4 regions of the Allobosea sp. 2RAB26 genome follow, and region 2 is predicted to be linked to each of the others. Evidence: riboswitches for the same ligand, from Rfam matches in the RefSeq annotation. Region 2 holds a riboswitch; each other region holds the start of a gene.
The links. Region 2 has a riboswitch for cobalamin ahead of AB4118_RS14315 (CbtB domain-containing protein). Riboswitches for the same ligand answer to the same signal wherever they lie in the genome.
Positions count from the first base shown of each region.

Region 1: it holds a riboswitch for cobalamin, as region 2 does, so the genes downstream of both, AB4118_RS11355 (TonB-dependent receptor plug domain-containing protein) here and AB4118_RS14315 (CbtB domain-containing protein) in region 2, are expected to answer to the same signal.
Region 3: it holds a riboswitch for cobalamin, as region 2 does, so the genes downstream of both, AB4118_RS21270 (ABC transporter substrate-binding protein) here and AB4118_RS14315 (CbtB domain-containing protein) in region 2, are expected to answer to the same signal.
Region 4: it holds a riboswitch for cobalamin, as region 2 does, so the genes downstream of both, metE (5-methyltetrahydropteroyltriglutamate--homocysteine S-methyltransferase) here and AB4118_RS14315 (CbtB domain-containing protein) in region 2, are expected to answer to the same signal.

Region 1 is NZ_JBFRGS010000005.1:202,861-206,827, forward strand. Features, by position in the region: gene AB4118_RS11355 (TonB-dependent receptor plug domain-containing protein) at 1-1,711, opposite strand, end outside; cobalamin riboswitch at 1,833-2,032, opposite strand; gene ccoS (cbb3-type cytochrome oxidase assembly protein CcoS) at 2,050-2,226, opposite strand; gene AB4118_RS11365 (heavy metal translocating P-type ATPase) at 2,223-3,967, opposite strand, start outside.
Region 2 is NZ_JBFRGS010000006.1:379,853-383,819, reverse strand. Features, by position in the region: gene cobW (cobalamin biosynthesis protein CobW) at 1-383, opposite strand, end outside; gene AB4118_RS14325 (DUF1636 family protein) at 388-777, opposite strand; gene AB4118_RS14320 (CbtA family protein) at 827-1,567, opposite strand; gene AB4118_RS14315 (CbtB domain-containing protein) at 1,580-1,759, opposite strand; cobalamin riboswitch at 1,798-1,980, opposite strand; gene cobU (bifunctional adenosylcobinamide kinase/adenosylcobinamide-phosphate guanylyltransferase) at 2,121-2,645, shown strand; gene cobO (cob(I)yrinic acid a,c-diamide adenosyltransferase) at 2,659-3,270, shown strand; gene cbiB (adenosylcobinamide-phosphate synthase CbiB) at 3,374-3,967, opposite strand, start outside.
Region 3 is NZ_JBFRGS010000011.1:72,142-76,108, forward strand. Features, by position in the region: gene AB4118_RS21260 (ribonucleoside-diphosphate reductase subunit alpha) at 1-492, shown strand, start outside; gene AB4118_RS21265 (ribonucleotide-diphosphate reductase subunit beta) at 612-1,739, shown strand; cobalamin riboswitch at 1,830-2,039, shown strand; gene AB4118_RS21270 (ABC transporter substrate-binding protein) at 2,316-3,344, shown strand; gene AB4118_RS21275 (FecCD family ABC transporter permease) at 3,410-3,967, shown strand, end outside.
Region 4 is NZ_JBFRGS010000011.1:52,859-56,825, forward strand. Features, by position in the region: gene metE (5-methyltetrahydropteroyltriglutamate--homocysteine S-methyltransferase) at 1-2,222, opposite strand, end outside; cobalamin riboswitch at 2,332-2,556, opposite strand; gene AB4118_RS21215 (TonB-dependent hemoglobin/transferrin/lactoferrin family receptor) at 2,855-3,967, shown strand, end outside.

The DNA of each region.
Region 1 (3,967 bases), on a different contig from region 2:
AAAGGGTGAGCTTGTCAACCGGCGTCCAGCTTGCCGTTACGCTGGCCTTGTGACGGGGACGGCGCAGCAGCTCCTGCCGGGCGATGTCGTCCTTGGCGATGGTGAAGGTGTAGTCCGCCCGCACCTTGAACTGGGGCGAGAGTTCGAGCGCGGCAAAGGCCTCGACGCCCTTGGTCGTGGCCTTGCCGATATTGGCATAGGAGTTCCGTGCTGCGTTGGTGACGATCAGGTTCTCGATGTCGTTGTGGAAATAAGTGGCGCCGAACCGGACCTTGTCTGCGAGCAAGGGCTGCTCGAAGCCGAGATCCCAGCCGCGGCTTTCCTCCGGCTTCAGGTCCGGATTGCCGAAGAAGTTGAAGGCCGGGCGAGAATCGCTGAAGCGCTCGCTCAGGGTCGGCGCCTTGAAACCTGTGCCGTAGCTCGCCTTCAGCTTGGTCTCGGTTCCCGGCACGATATAGGCCGGCGCGATGCGGTAGGTCGTGTGGCCGCCGAAGGTCTCGTCATCGTCGTAGCGGATGTTCGAGACCATGAAGAGCCTGTCGCTGAAATTCGACTGCAGTTCGGCAAAGGCGCCAGTATTGCCATTGGATGCCGTGAGGGCGCGGGTTTCCAGCCGCTCGCGCTCATATTGCAGGCCCATCACCAGGGTCTGGCCCTTCATCAGCTCCAGGTCGCCGCGCCAGTCGACCTTGGTGCGTTCGCCGAGATTCTCCGTCGGCAGGCCGAGGATACCAATGGCATTGGGAATGCGGTTGGAACGGTCCTGGTTGCTGTAGGACAGTCCGAAGCGATTGACGAAGCGCCCGCCGAGCGGATCCCAGACGACCTCTCCGCGCGTGAAGGCCTGCTTATAGTCCTGGCTGCTGCGGAAGCCGCTGGGCGTGCTGGGAAAACCGGAATCGCCGGTGAAGAGCAGGTAGCCGTCGGTGTAGCGGCCGACCCAGTTCAGCGACAGCGTATCGGACAGCGCGACGCCCAACCGGGCCGAATAGGTCCAGTTGTCGTAGGAGTTTGGATTGATGCGGCGCCCGGGTGGAACGAGACCGGCAGGTGTCACCGGGGTCGAATCCGATTTGAAATGGGCGATGCTGAGGGCGTAGTTGAAGCGGTCGTCGCCGCCGCTCAGACTGACCGCCTGGTTGAAGGTGCCGTATGAGCCGGCCTCGGCGCGGGCCGTCAGCTTTGGCGGACCGTCACCGCGCTTGGTCGTGATCGAGATGACACCGCCCAGTGCATTGGCGCCGTAGAGGCCGCTTTGCGGACCGCGCAGCACTTCGATGCGCTCGATGTCGTCGGTCAGCACCGAGCCGAAATCGAAGGAGCGGTTCGGCGTCGACGGGTCGTTGGCCTCGATGCCGTCGATCAGGACCTTGACGTGGTTGGAGTTGGTGCCGCGCATGAAGACCGAGGTCTGCCCGCCCGGGCCGCCGATCTGCACGATATTGAGGCCGGGAACGGCGGCCAGGGCCTGCGGCAGGGTTCGGCGCTGCTCGCGCTGGATATCGCCGGCGGTGATGACGGTCACGGAATTGGCGATCTCGCGGGCTGGCGTGGGCCGCGTCGTCGCGCTGACGACGATCTCGTCGAGGGAAATCGCTTCCGGAGCGGACTGGGCCGAGCTCCGGCCGGCGGGCAGGGAGCTGGCAGAGACGAGAAGCGGCAGGACTATGAGCAGCCGGCCGCGCCGGGCGGTCGGGGAAAGGCGGATCACTGGTGAAACCTCGGGCGTTGACGTCAGTGGCACGTCACCGCGAACGCGAGGCCCCGCCCGCTGCCCTTGGCCAGCGTGCAGTTCAACAAGCGATCGAAACACCCCGTCCGAACGTGTTCGCGTGTGACCACGGCTGACGGCAGGTCTCCTGGCTCGCGGGTCGGTGCCTTGACGCCGCCTTCCCAGGTCCGAGGGCCCAGTGGCGTGTGGCGAAAGGCTCGCCGCTTACAGTTGCGGGGGCAGCCACGGCATTGAATGGCGAACCATCCGCACCGCATTCCCTTTTGATCCCCTAAGGGAACCGTCGCCGGCGAGGTAAGGCCGGAACGGCAGCGGCGTCAATGATCGTTGAGGTTGGTGTCCCCAGGTGAGCGCAGGTCGTCATCCCTGAGGATGCGCCAGCTCGGCCCCTCGAGATCGCTGAACTGGCCGGTGCGCATGCACCAGAAGAAGGCTGCCAGCCCCAGCAGTCCGAGACCGAGCGCCAGCGGGAACAGGATCACCAGGATGTTCATGCGCTTGCTCCCGTATTCTGGCCGGGCAGGCCGCGCCCGGCGCGCAGGGCGTTCAGCGTGACCACCAGCGACGAGCCCGACATCGCGACGGCAGCAACCAGCGGCGTCGCGAACCCCGCGACGGCAATCGGCACCGCGACGGCATTGTACAACACCGCGAACCAGAGGTTTTCCAGCATGAGGTTGCGGGCGCTGCGGGCGATGCGCAGGCTGTCGGCGACCGGCATCAGGCTGTCGCCGATGAAGACGATGTCGGCCGATGCCTGCGCCAGGTCGGTCGCGCTGATCGGAGAGATCGAGACATGGGCCTTGGCAAGGGCCGGGGCGTCGTTCAACCCATCCCCGATCATCAGCACCTTGCGCCCCTTGGCGCTGAGCCGGTCGAGGGCCTTGAGCTTCTCGTCGGGGCGCAGGCCGGATTCGGCCTCCGTGATGCCGAGGGCCAACGCGACAGGCGCAACAGCTTCGCTCCGGTCGCCGGAGAGGATACGGATCTCGAGGCCAAGCTCGCGCAACGCGGCAATGCAGTCGCGCGCCTCCGGCCGTATCTGCTGGTCAACCGCGAAGACGGCGCATTCATTGCCATGGCGCCACGCGATCAGGGAGGCAGCCGGATGGCGGGCGGCGACGATTGCGGCTTCGGCCCCGACCCCGCAATAGCCGACACTGCCGAGGCGGGTTTCGATCCCGCCGACGATCGCGCTCAAGCCTGCGCCATGATTTTCGCTGACATCGCTCGCAGGTGCGGGATTGCCGGCGGCACGGGCGATGGCGCGGGCGAGAGGGTGGCGGCTCGCGGCAGCCAATCGGCCGGCGGCCTGCAAGGTTGCGGCATCGATCTCGTCGCCATTGACCAGATCGGGGTCAGGCAAGGTGAGTGTGCCGGTCTTGTCGAAGACTGCGACATCAGCCTCGGCGAGGCGTTCCAGCGCATCACCCTGTTTCAACATGACCTTGCGCTTGAACAGGGCTGAGGCGGCAACGACCTGCACGGCTGGAATCGCGAGCCCGAGCGCGCAGGGGCAGGTGATGATCAAAACGGTGATGGCGATGATCAGGGCTTCGGGCCAGGGCAGACCGAAGGCGATCCAGCCCAAGAGAGTCGCGAGCGCAGTGGCGTGGACAAGAGGGGCGTAGAGCCTGGCCGCCCGGTCGGAGAGCTTGACATAGCGCGACCGGCTTTCGACCGCGCGCGCCATCAGCGCATCGATCTCATCGAGCAGCGTGCCGCTGGCGGCAGCCGCGACCTTTACCGTCAAGGCTCCGGAGAGGTTGAGGGTACCGGCATAGACCTGTGCGCCGGGCGCGACGGCGTGCGGCAGGGTTTCGCCCGTGACCAGACTCTGGTCGATTTCGGAATGGCCGGTCTCGATGACGCCATCGACGCTGATGCGCTCGCCGGGCTGGATCAGGACACGGTCGCCCGTGGCGATCGCCGCGATCGGCATCACCACCGCCTCGCCATTCGGCATCAGCCGGGTCGCTGTTTCCGCCTTCAGCGCGGCGAGATTGCCGGCGAGGTCGCGCGTGCGGCGGCGCATCAGCTGGTCGAGATAGCGCCCGATCAGCAGGAAGAAGATCAGCATCACCGCGCCGTCGAAATAAGCATGCTCGGCGTGGTTCCAGGTCACCACCACCGACATGCCGAGCGCGAGCACGATGCCAAGCGTGATCGGCACGTCCATGTTGACGGCGCCGGCGCGCAGTGCCCGGAGAGCGCTCTCGAAGAAGGGGCGGCCGG
Region 2 (3,967 bases):
GACCGAATGGCCGGCCAATTGAACGCGTTGACCAGCGGCTTCGGCAGGGCAAGCCCCGAGGTCTCGATCAGGATGTGTTCCGGCGGGTTCGGCCGGTCGAGCAGCTTTTCCAGCGCCGGCACGAAGTCGTCGGCGACGGTGCAGCAGATGCAGCCATTCGGCAGCTCGACGATGTCCTCCGCGGTGCAGCCGGAAATGCCGCAGCCGGCGATGAAGGAACCGTCGAAGCCGAGATCGCCGAACTCATTGACCAGCACGGCGATGCGCTTGCCCCCTGCATTCTCCAGCAGGTGCCGCACCAGTGTGGTCTTTCCGGCCCCGAGGAAGCCGGTGATGATCGTGCAGGGGATCTTGCCCAGCGAGCGGGCTTGGGGAGCGTTCATGATCTCATCCTTGTTGGCGCGCCGGGAGAGGCGGTACGCGCGCGACCACGCCCTTGCGGAACGAAGCGGGTCTTTCTTTCCAGGGAACGATACCGTTTGCGCTGGCTGCAAAGCTTGCAGCTGCGTCAACGATTTCGGCGATATGGGTGTCTGCGTCGAGATCGCCGATCAGATAGGTCCATTTGCCGTCGGCCGCCAAGGCGACGGTGCAGGGGCGATTGCAGACCGCGAGGCAGTCGACGGGTTCGACCGGAAGCGTCCCGCCGTCGCGCGCGATGCGTTCGCGCAGCGCCTCGGCAAAACCCAGTCCGGGCTGGTCGTAACCCTCCGGCAGGTCCGCCCGCGCGCGCCGGCAGGCGACGCAGACGAAAATGGTGACATCGCCTTCGGGCATAGGCCGGTTCCTTGGCTTCCGGCGCGATCCCGGGGGATCGCGCTCAGCGTCAGGCCTTGGCCGGGGCTGCGGCACGGCGCGTCGCCCAGGGCCAGAGCACGCCGACGGCAAAGCCGGTGGCGAGCCAGAGGGCAGCCTGGAGCGCGAGCGAGAGCGCGGCGAAATGCGCTGCGATTTCGGCAGGGACCTTGCTCTCCGGGGCGGCGGGATGTGGTGCGCCGATCAGATGCGGGACGAGCATGGCAAGCACGGCAAGTGCCCGCAGCCAGCTCGCCTCCGCCCGCAGGAAGACCCAGAGGCCGCCGGCGGTGACGAGCGCGGTGGCGATCCACCAGGTCTGGCGGTGGAGCAGTTCGGCTGACGCGCTGCCGGGCAATTCCGGTGCGAGCCCGGTCGCCGGCACGAGGCCGAAGGCCAGGAAGCCGCAAGCCGCCCAGATCAGTGCGGTCCGCTCAGTGATGGCATCGCCCGCTGCGATCATGCCGCCGAGCAGCAGGGCGGCAAAGCCGATCGCGGTCGCAATGGTGACGATGGTGGTGAAGGCCGTACGCTGCAAGCCGTCCTGTGGCTTCCACTCGGCGTGGTCGGCTGCGTCGGCGCCGCCATGGGCAAGGACGATCCTGGCATCGCCGGTGAAGCTGGCGTGCTGAAGCTCGACTGCGCGCAGTGCCGTCTCAAAGGTTTCCGCCTTGAGGATCAGCGGCGTGGTGGTGACATGCTGGAGTGCTGCTACCAGGAGCCCAGCAAGAAGCCCGGCCAGAAGACTGACCGTGAGAACACGATTGACCATGTTGCCTTTCCCTCAGTGGCAGGGAAAGGCGAGGGTGTGGCGCGTGTCGTGGGCTGCGTTGTGAACGCTGGTCGAATGGGCGAAGCCGACGGTGAAGATCAGGGCTGCGCCGAGTGCCAGGGCAGCTGCGACAGCCTTGACGCGCTCGGAAGCGCTGGCCTGGGTGGTGATCGAAGCCGTATTCGTCGTCATCTCGGTCTCCTTGGCCACCCCGCCGGCAGCCCGCTGGATTGCATCACTCGCTGACGGCAGGTCTCCTGGCTCGCGGGTCCGGATCTCTCGCCGCCTTCCCGGGACAATCCCAGTGGCCGATGGCGCGAAACTCGCCGCTTACAGTTGCGGGGGCAGCCGCGGTATCGCACCGCGTTCCCTTTTCACCTCCTTGCAGAGGCACCGTCGGCGATGATCATTAGCCATCTGCACGGTGCTGTGCAATGCAGCGATCGTGATTGCGAGCGCAGTGAAGCGATGTGATCTCTTGTCGCCTGTCCCGGCTTGCTTCGCTTCGCTCGCCAGGTCCGTTCCTTAGGCTGATCTTCCCTGGGCTGAGAGTTTGGCAGTGGCAGCGATCCTTTCCCCTCTCACCCTCGTTCTGGGCGGCGCCCGCTCCGGCAAGAGCCGCCATGCCGAGGCCCTGATCGAGATGGTGCCAGCGCCCTGGACCTATCTCGCCACGGCCCAGGCCTATGACGATGAGATGCGCGCCCGGATTGCCGAGCACCGCGCCCGCCGGTCGAAGGAGTGGATGACCATCGATGCTCCGCTGGACCTGGCGCAGGCGATCCGCGCGGTTCCCGCGGGGCAACCTGTCCTGGTGGACTGCCTGACGCTCTGGCTGACCAACGTGATACTGGCAGAGCAGGATGTGGCGGCTGCAAGCCGGGAACTGGTCGAGGCCTGCGTCGCGGCACGAGGCCCGGTGGTCCTGGTTTCCAACGAGGTTGGGCTCGGTATCGTGCCTGAGAATGCGCTCGCCCGGCGGTTCCGCGACGAGGCGGGGCGGCTGCACCAGATGCTTGCGGCGCGGGCCGACCGGGTGATCTTCATGGTCGCCGGTCTGCCGATGCAGGTGAAATGAGCAGGAGGTTCCGATGACGATCGATGCTGACGAGGCCGCCCGCCACAAGGCCAAGATGGAAAAGCGCAAGGCAGTGCAGGATGCCGAGGTTGCCGCCAAGACGATCGAAAAGGGACTCCTGATCGTCAATACGGGGCCAGGCAAGGGCAAGTCGACCGCCGCCTTCGGATTGATCCTGCGGGCTCTCGGCCATGACTGGCGCGTCGGGGTGGTGCAGTTCATCAAGGGCGCCTGGGCGACAGGGGAACGCAAGGCGCTCGACGCCTTCGGTGATCGCATCGTCTGGCACACGATGGGCGAAGGCTTCACCTGGGAAACGCAGGACAAGGCCCGCGACATCGCTGCCGCCGGGCGCGCCTTCGCCAAGGCCAAGGCGTTGATGGACGATCCGGAGATACGCCTGCTCGTGCTCGACGAACTCAATATCGCGCTGCGCTACGACTATCTGCCGCTGGCGGAGGTGGTCGAGACATTGGCGAGCCGGCGCCCTGATCTGCACATCGTCGTCACCGGCCGCAATGCCAAGCCCGAGTTGATCGCCGTCGCAGACCTCGTCACCGAGATGACGCTGGTCAAGCATCACTTCGCGGCGGGCGTGAAGGCACAGGCCGGGATCGAGTTCTGAGGCTGAGCCATCGACCCGAAACGTGAGTTGCGGCTTTCGGGAAAGTCGAAGCAAACACAGAAGGTGAGATCGTCGTTCCAGATGCGATGCCCGGTCCGATGAACTAGAGGGCGAGCGCGGTAGCGGCCCCCGCAACGGCGAGCCCCCACAGCAGCAGACATGCCCTCCGATAGAGAGCGAGCGCCCGCCGGATATCCGCCGCTTCCGCTTCGGCCCGGCCGTCCCCCATCCAGCCGTCGTCGACCCTGACCTCGCCATAGACGCGCGGGCCCGCCAGACGGAGGCCTAGCGCACCTGCCATCGCGGCTTCCGGCCAACCGGCATTGGGCGAACGATGATGGCGGGCATCGCGTCGGACAGCTCGCCACGCATTGGCGGGGTCTGACGTTTTGTCGAGTGCGGCGGCTGCGGTCAGCAGCAGCGCGGTGAGGCGAGAGGCGGGAAGGTTGACGAGGTCGTCGAGACGCGCCGCCGCCCAGCCGAAGGCGAGGTGGCGCGGTGTCTTGTGGCCGATCATCGAATCGGCGGTATTGATCGCCTTGTAGAGCGCGCCGCCCGGCAGGCCGCCGACGCCGAGCCAGAAAGCCGGAGCGACGATCCCGTCCGAGAAATTCTCGGCAAGGCTTTCGATTGCGGCGCGGGAAACTCCGGCTTCGTCGAGGGTTTCGGGGTTGCGGCCGACAATCATCGAAACGGC
Region 3 (3,967 bases), on a different contig from region 2:
GTGAATGCCGACCTCGTCCGCGATCTCAAGGCGCGCGATCTCTGGGACGAGGTCATGGTCTCGGACCTGAAATACTACGACGGAAAGGTCAGTCAGATCGACCGCGTCCCCGACGATCTCAAGGCGCTCTACGCAACCTCCTTCGAGATCGAGACAAGCTGGCTGATCCGCGCCGCCGCACGCCGTCAGAAATGGATCGACCAGGGCCAGTCGCTCAATCTCTACATGGCGCAGCCTTCCGGCAGGAAGCTCGACGAGGCCTATCGCCTCGCCTGGCGGCTCGGCCTGAAGACGACCTATTACCTGCGCGCGCTCTCGGCGACCCATGTCGAGAAGTCGACGCTGAAGGGCACTGACGGCAAGCTCAACGCGGTGTCGGCAACGGTCCCCGTCGCGTCCAAGCCGATCCTCGTCGACATCCCGCTCGACAATGGCATGGCCGTGCCGAACGCCTGCTCGATCGACGATCCGACCTGCGAAGCCTGCCAGTGAGGCAGCGGCGGCATCCACGCTCGCCTTCGCGATGGATGCCCGGCCCTGCCCGATAGCGAACGATACGGACGGCCGGGGCAGACCCGGCCATGACATTCAGACCCGATTGGATATTCATCATGCTCGACTGGTCAGACAGCAAGCCTGCCACCGCCCTCGATCTCAATCCGGCCGCGCCCGGCGGAACCTCTGCCGATGCCACCGGCCTCGGCGAGATCGATCGCTCCGGCGGCCGCGTCAGCGTCGACGAGAAGCGGATGATCAACTGCCGCGCCGATGTGAACCAGCTCCTGCCGCTCAAGTACAAATGGGCCTGGGAGAAATACCTCGCCGGCTGCAACAATCACTGGATGCCGACAGAGGTCTCGATGCAGGCCGATATCGCTCTGTGGAAGTCGAAGGACGGGCTGACCGAGGACGAGCGCCGCACGATCAAGCGCAATCTCGGCTTCTTCGCGGCCTCGGAAAGCCTCGTCGCCAACAACATCGTGCTCGCGATCTACCGTCATCTCACCAATCCGGAATGCCGGCAGTACCTGCTGCGCCAGGCTTTCGAGGAGGCGGTGCACACCCACACCTTCCAGTACATCGTCGAGAGTCTCGGCCTCGACGAGGGCGAACTCTTCAACATGTATCGCGAGGTGCCCTCGATCACCGACAAAGCGGCCTGGGCCCTGAAGCACACCCAGCATCTCGACGATCCCGATTTCGAGACCGGCACGCCCGAGGCCGATCAGGCCTTCCTGCGCGACCTCGTCGCCTTCTACGTGATCTTCGAGGGCATGTGGTTCTATACCGGCTTCGCCCAGATCCTGTCGCTCGGCCGACGCAACAAGATGGTCGGCATCGCCGAGCAGTACCAGTACATCCTGCGCGACGAGAGCATTCACCTGAATTTCGGCATCGACGTGATCAACCAGATCAAGATCGAGAACCCGCATCTCTGGACCAAGGCCTTCCAGGACGAGCTGCGCGGCATGATCCGCGACGCTGCCGAACTCGAGGCCGCCTATGGCCGGGACACCATGCCGCGCGGCTTCCTCGGCCTGAATGCTGCGCTCTGCGAGCAGTACATGCATTTCATCGCCAACCGCCGTTGCGCGCAGCTCGGCCTCGCGCCGGTCTTCGCGGAAACGGAAAACCCGTTCCCCTGGATGAGCGAGGCGATGGACCTGAAGAAGGAGAAGAACTTCTTCGAGACCCGCGTCATCGAATACCAGAACGGCGGCGCCCTGAGCTGGGAGTGAGCCGAGAAGGATGGAGCCGTCTCGCTGCAGGGCTCCATCAGCAGGCGGTGTGGTCGGTGCCTGCGGCTTGACGCCGCCTTGGGCCCCTCTATGGTCGGCCGCGATCAAGGTTCCTCGGGTCCAGGCCCGAAGCTAAGAGGGAATTCGGTGAGGCGCCCTGCGCCGAATCCGAGGCTGCCCCCGCAACTGTAAGCGGCGAGCTCTTCTCCCAACGTCCACTGGCGCTCTCACGCCGGGAAGGCCGGGCGAAGCCAGCGCTGACCCGCGAGCCAGGAGACCTGCCCTGATCGCAGAAGCGTCTTTCGGGCGGGGTGTCCGGGGGGATTTGCGTCGGCGGCAGGTCGTAGACCCGCACCCCCGAACCGATCCGCTCAAGCTCCCGGCTCGTCATCTCGGGGAGCGATGAATTCCATGTCCATGATGCCGAACCACGCGGTCGCAGCCGCGGCAGAGCGCTTGACGCAGACTCGTCGAGCAGTCTATCAAAATTGTAATATTGTTGCATTACAGGATCGGCCGTGCGAGGCCCCCGAGCCTCGCGACGCATGCCGCCGCTCGACGCTATCGGAGACTTCAATGCGCAGCGCCGCACGCCTTTCTTGCCTTTCGTTCGTCGCAGCCATCGGCATGTCGATGTCCGGAGCGGCCTTGGCCGCGCCGACGCAGTATCCGCTGACGCTGGAGAATTGCCGGGAGACGATAACGTTCAACCAGGCGCCAAAGCGCGTCGTGGCGGTCGGACAGACGCAGACCGAGATCCTCTACGCGCTCGGGCTCGGCGACAAGGTCGTGGGCACAGCCGTGTGGTTCAGCCCTGTCGCGAAGCCCTATGAGGCGGTCAACGCCAAGGTGAAGCGGCTTGCCGACAACGATCCGAGTTTCGAGGCCGTCGTCGCCCAGGAACCCGACCTCGTGACTGCGATGTTCGAATGGCATATCGGCCCCAACGGCATCGTCGGCAAGCGCGACCAGTTTGCGAAGCTGAAGGTGCCGACCTATGTCTCGCCCACCGACTGCGTCGGAAAGGACAATTCCGGGCCGGGCGACGGCGTCCGCACGCAGATGTTCACGATGGATCTCGTCTACCGCAATATTCGCGAGTTCGGGCAGATCTTCGACGTCTCCGATCGCGCCGAGGCGCTGGTCGCCGAATTGAAGGCCCGCGAGGACAAGGCGGTCGCTTCTGTGGCCGGTATCAAGCCGCAGGATGTCCCCGTCGTGGTCTGGTTCTCCAGCAAGGACATCAAGGGCGACGCCTTCCTGGCCGGCAAGAATGGCGTGCCTGCCTATATCCTGTCGAAGCTCGGCGCCCGGAACGTCATCACCACCAACGAGGAATGGCCGCTGGTTGGTTGGGAGACCGTCGCTTCCGCCAACCCTGCCGTCATCGTCGTGGTCAAGATGGATCGCCGGCGTTTCCCAGCAGATGACATCAATCTCAAGCTCGACTTCCTCAAGACCGACGCGGTTGCGAGCAAGCTCGACGCCAGCCGGCAGCAGCGGATCGTGATCATGGATGTCGGCGCGACCAGGGCCGGGCTTGATACGATCGACGGCATCGAGGCGCTGGCCAACGGCATCAAGAGCTTCGGCCTCACCAAGTGAGCCATGGAGTGGTTCGGCCCAACTGGTTGGCGAGGGGCGCAGTAGCGATCCTCGCCTTCGTCGTGATGATACTCGCGATCGCGCTCGCCGTGACAATCGGCGAAATGTCGATCCCGCTTGCCACGGTCTTCAGGGCCCTGGGCAACGGGTTGTTCGATCTCGACTACCCCGTGAGCGCGATCCAGCAGGGCGTCATCTTCGACTACCGGTTGAGCCGGGCTGTGGTGGCGGCCCTCTGCGGAGGAGCGCTCGCGCTTTCGGGCGCAATCCTGCAGGCGCTGCTGCGCAATCCGCTCGCAGAGCCCTATATCCTCGGTATCTCGGCCGGAGCCTCGACGGGTGCGGTCGCGGTGATGATCCTGGGCTTCGGCGGTGCTGCGCTCAGCATATCTGGCGGTGCCTTCCTCGGCGCCATTGCTGCGCTCGTCATCGTTGCCTTGCTCGCCGCAGGGGCCGGTGGCGCGACCGACCGCGTGATCCTCGCAGGCGTCGCCGGATCGCAGCTGTTCAATGCGGCGACCGCGACGATCGTCACCACGCTGGCCAGTGCCGAACAGGCCCGCGGCGTGATGTTCTGGCTTCTCGGTAATTTCGGGGGGGTGCGCTGGCCCGATGTCTGGCTC
Region 4 (3,967 bases), on a different contig from region 2:
TGGAGGCGAGCGAGCTTCATCAGGCTCGTCATCTCGCCCACCTCGGGCACCCGCGGCGAGTGGATGTCATAGACGCCGGGACCGATCTCGTTGGGGTAGCGATAGGTCTTGAAGGCGTCGAGCAATTCCATCTTCGACCGCGAGGTCTCGATCGAGATCACATCGGCGTCCATCGCGGCGATCGCGTCGATGATGTCGTTGAACTCCGAGTAGCACATATGGGTGTGCACCTGGGTTGCGTCGGTGACGCCCGAGGCACAGAGCCTGAAGCTGCCCACCGCCCAGTCCAGATAGCCCTTCCACTCGCTCTTGCGCAGCGGCAGCCCCTCGCGCAGCGCCGCCTCGTCGATCTGGATCATCGCGGCACCTGCCTTCTCCAAATCGATGACCTCGTCGCGGATCGCCAGCGCGATCTGGCGGCAGGAGGCACTGCGCGGGATGTCGTCGCGGATGAAAGACCAGTTCAGGATCGTAACGGGCCCGGTCAGCATGCCCTTCATCGGCCTCATCGTCAGCGACTGCGAATAGGTCCACCAGCCGACCGTCATCGGCTGCGGCCGCGAGACGTCGCCGAACAGGATCGGCGGCCGCACACAGCGCGAGCCGTAGCTCTGGACCCAGCCATGTTTGGTGAAGGCGAAGCCGGCGAGCTGCTCGCCAAAATACTGCACCATGTCGTTGCGCTCGAACTCGCCATGGACGAGCACGTCGAGGCCAATCTCCTCCTGCCAGCGCACCGTGCGCTCCGTCTCCTCACGCAGGAATTGCTCATAGTCGGCATCGCTGATCAGGCCCTTGGCATGAGCCGAGCGGGCCTTGCGGACCTCGGCGGTCTGCGGAAAGGAGCCGATCGTTGTCGTCGGGAAGGCTGGCAGGTTGAAGCGTTCGCGCTGCAATTTCGCTCGGGCTGCGAAGGGGCTCTTGCGGTCCGTCATGCTGGGCGTCACCGCCGCGACACGCGCAGCCACTGCGGCATCGTGGACTTTCGGCGAGGCCTTTCGGGCCGCCGCTGCGGCCGCCGAAGCGTCCAGGGCATCCCCGACGCTGTCGCGGCCACCCGCCAGGGCTTTGCCCAGCACCGAGAGTTCGCCCATCTTCTGCACGGAGAAGGCGAGCCAGCTCTTCAGGTCGGAATCGAGATCGGTTTCGAGATCGAGATCGATCGGCGTGTGCAGCAGCGAGCAGGAGGGCGCGATCTGGACATGGTCGGTGCCGCGCCTGGCGACAACCGGCTCGAGCCGGTCGAGCAGCGCCGGCAGGTTGGCCCGCCAGATGTTGCGGCCATCGATCATGCCGAGCGACAGCACGAGCCCGCGCGGCGCCTTGGTCAGCACCTCCTCGAGCTGCGCGGGAGCGCGCACGAGGTCGAGATGAAGGCCTGCGACAGGCAGCGTGACCGCCGTGTCGAGATTGTCGCCGAGACCACCGAAATAGGTCGTCAGCATGATCTTCAGCTGCGGCAGGGCATGGGCGATGGTGGCATAGGTCCGGCGCAGGGCGTCGCGGGCGGCCTCGTCGAGATCGAGCACCAGACAAGGCTCGTCGATCTGGACCCATTCGGCACCATTGGCGGAAAGGCGGCGCAGCACATCGATATAGACCGGCAGCAACTCGCCGAGCAGCGAGAGCGGATCGAGGCTGGCGTCCTTGCTCTTGCCGAGCTTCAGATAGGTGACCGGCCCAAGCAGAACGGGGCGGGTGTCGTAGCCGAGTGACTTGGCCTCACGATACTCGTCGACCGCCTTGAGCGAGGACAGTGCGAAGCGCTGTCCGGTCGCGAATTCCGGCACCATGTAGTGGTAGTTGGTGTCGAACCACTTGGTCATTTCCTGCGCCGGGGCGCCGTGGGAATGCTCGTGGTCGTGGTGGGCATGGCCGCAGGAGGTGTGCGGCTCGGTCTCGCTTTGCGCACCTCGCGCCATGGCGAAATAGGTCGCCAGCCCGACCGGACCACCCTTCCAGCCATAGATCTCGGGAATCGCGCCGACCATCACGCTGGTGTCCAGCACCTGATCGTAGAACGAAAAGTCGTTCGACGGGATGACGGTGACACCGCGTGCCTTCTGGCGGGCCCAGTTGGCGGCGCGCAATGCGGCGGCGGTGTCGAGCAGGTCCCTTTCGGTCGACTTGCCCGACCAATAGCTTTCGAGAGCGAGTTTGAGTTCGCGGCGCGGACCAATGCGCGGCGTCCCAAGGGTCGCGACAGGAAGTGAAGATGACATAGGCTTACCCCAGAAGTTGGGAGCAAAGGCCAAAGCGGACGCGTCCAGGATTCCGCCGGCGAAGAGCCTGCGCAATCGCAAAGCGCTCCACCGGGACACCCCGCCCGAGGACGTTCAGTTCGTCGAGGCAGGTCTCCTGGCTCACGGGTCATCGCTGCTGTCCGGCCTTCCCGAGACCTTGCCGGCCTCAGTGACACATCTTGGACAGCGGCTCACCGCTTACAGTTGCGGGGGCAGCGCCGGCCTTGCCCAGGTCAATAGCGACCTCGACGCACCGGCTTCCCTCTTAGCTCCGGGCAAACAGACCCGGAGAACCACGACACCCCAACCTAGGTCCAAATGCTCGCCGCAGTCAATGGGAATATAAAGACATCTTTATGTCTCCATGTCGCTATCTGCGCCGACTGACGCTGCTCCCGACGGCGGGATGTTCCGTGGTCGCGCGCAGGCGATGCGGGGCAAGCAGTTCCCGCGCAATTGCTAAAGTAGAATAATTAGAATCTATATCTATTATAGATTTCAAATGTACTTCACGCTACAAAATTACATCAGAAAACACTGTGTCAAATTTACAATTGCGAATCCTAGTACCAGCGGACTACATCCACCCGCAAATGGACTGGGGCCTTCCAATGAAGAAAAAATCAAAACTATATTTTTCAGCCGCTTTCCTTTTTACAATCCTTCAAAGCACGATTTGTTACTCTCAAGCGATCGCAGATGGCGGCAGTGCGTCACCGGCGTTCACGCTCGACCAGATTACGGTCACGGCGACACGCGGTGAAAAGCAGGTTCTCGATGTTCCCGGCGTCGTGAACGTTATCTCACGGCAGGAACTCGACGAGCGCATGACGCGCGACATGCAGGACCTCGTCCGCTACCAGCCGGGCGTCAGCGTCAACCGCCTCACCAGCGGCACCGACCCGTTCGGCAACCTCGATGGCTTCACGATCCGGGGGGTCGGCGGCAACCGCGTCCAGATGCAGGTCGATGGATCGCGTGTGATCGAGCGCATCACTGATGGCAATCGCAACTTTGTCGAGATGCCCTTCCTGAAGAGCGTCGAGATCGTGCGTGGCCCGGGCTCCGTGCTCTGGGGCGCCGATGCTCTGGGCGGCATCGTCGCCTATCGTACGCTCGATCCCCAGGACCTGCTGAAAGGCAAGGACAAGCCGTATGCCGTACGTCTCGATGCCGGGTATGACAGTTTCGACCGCTCCTTCACCAAGACCGGCATTGCGGCCTTCAGGCTCACCCCTGCCCTCGAGGCCATTGTCGGCCTGAGCCAGAAGACGGCGGAGGAGGCCAAACTCAGCCGTGCCCGGGCCGATGGCGGCCGCTGGGGCTGCCCCGTGCCGAGCCTGCGCTATCTCGGCTGCGACACGCTGAACCCGCTCGACAGCACGGTTTGGAACGCCTTCGGCAAGATCGTCTTCTCGCCGACGACAGACCATACGTTCAAGCTGACCGGAGAGTATTTCAACAACAGCTCAAAGGTAAATCAGCTCTGGGACTACAATGTCTTGGCGTCTGGTCTCCGCAACGGACCCTATATCCGAGATGAAGTGAAGTCACGCCAGCGCATCGCCTTCGAGCATCAATGGGATGTCGGCACGAGCTTCCTCGACTCGATCCGCTGGCAGGCATCGTTCTCGCCACAGAAGCGTGAGGTCACCAATAATCGCTACCAGACGCAGACCAACAACCAGCAGCGTTTCACCCGCGGCTTCCTCGACTATTCCGAA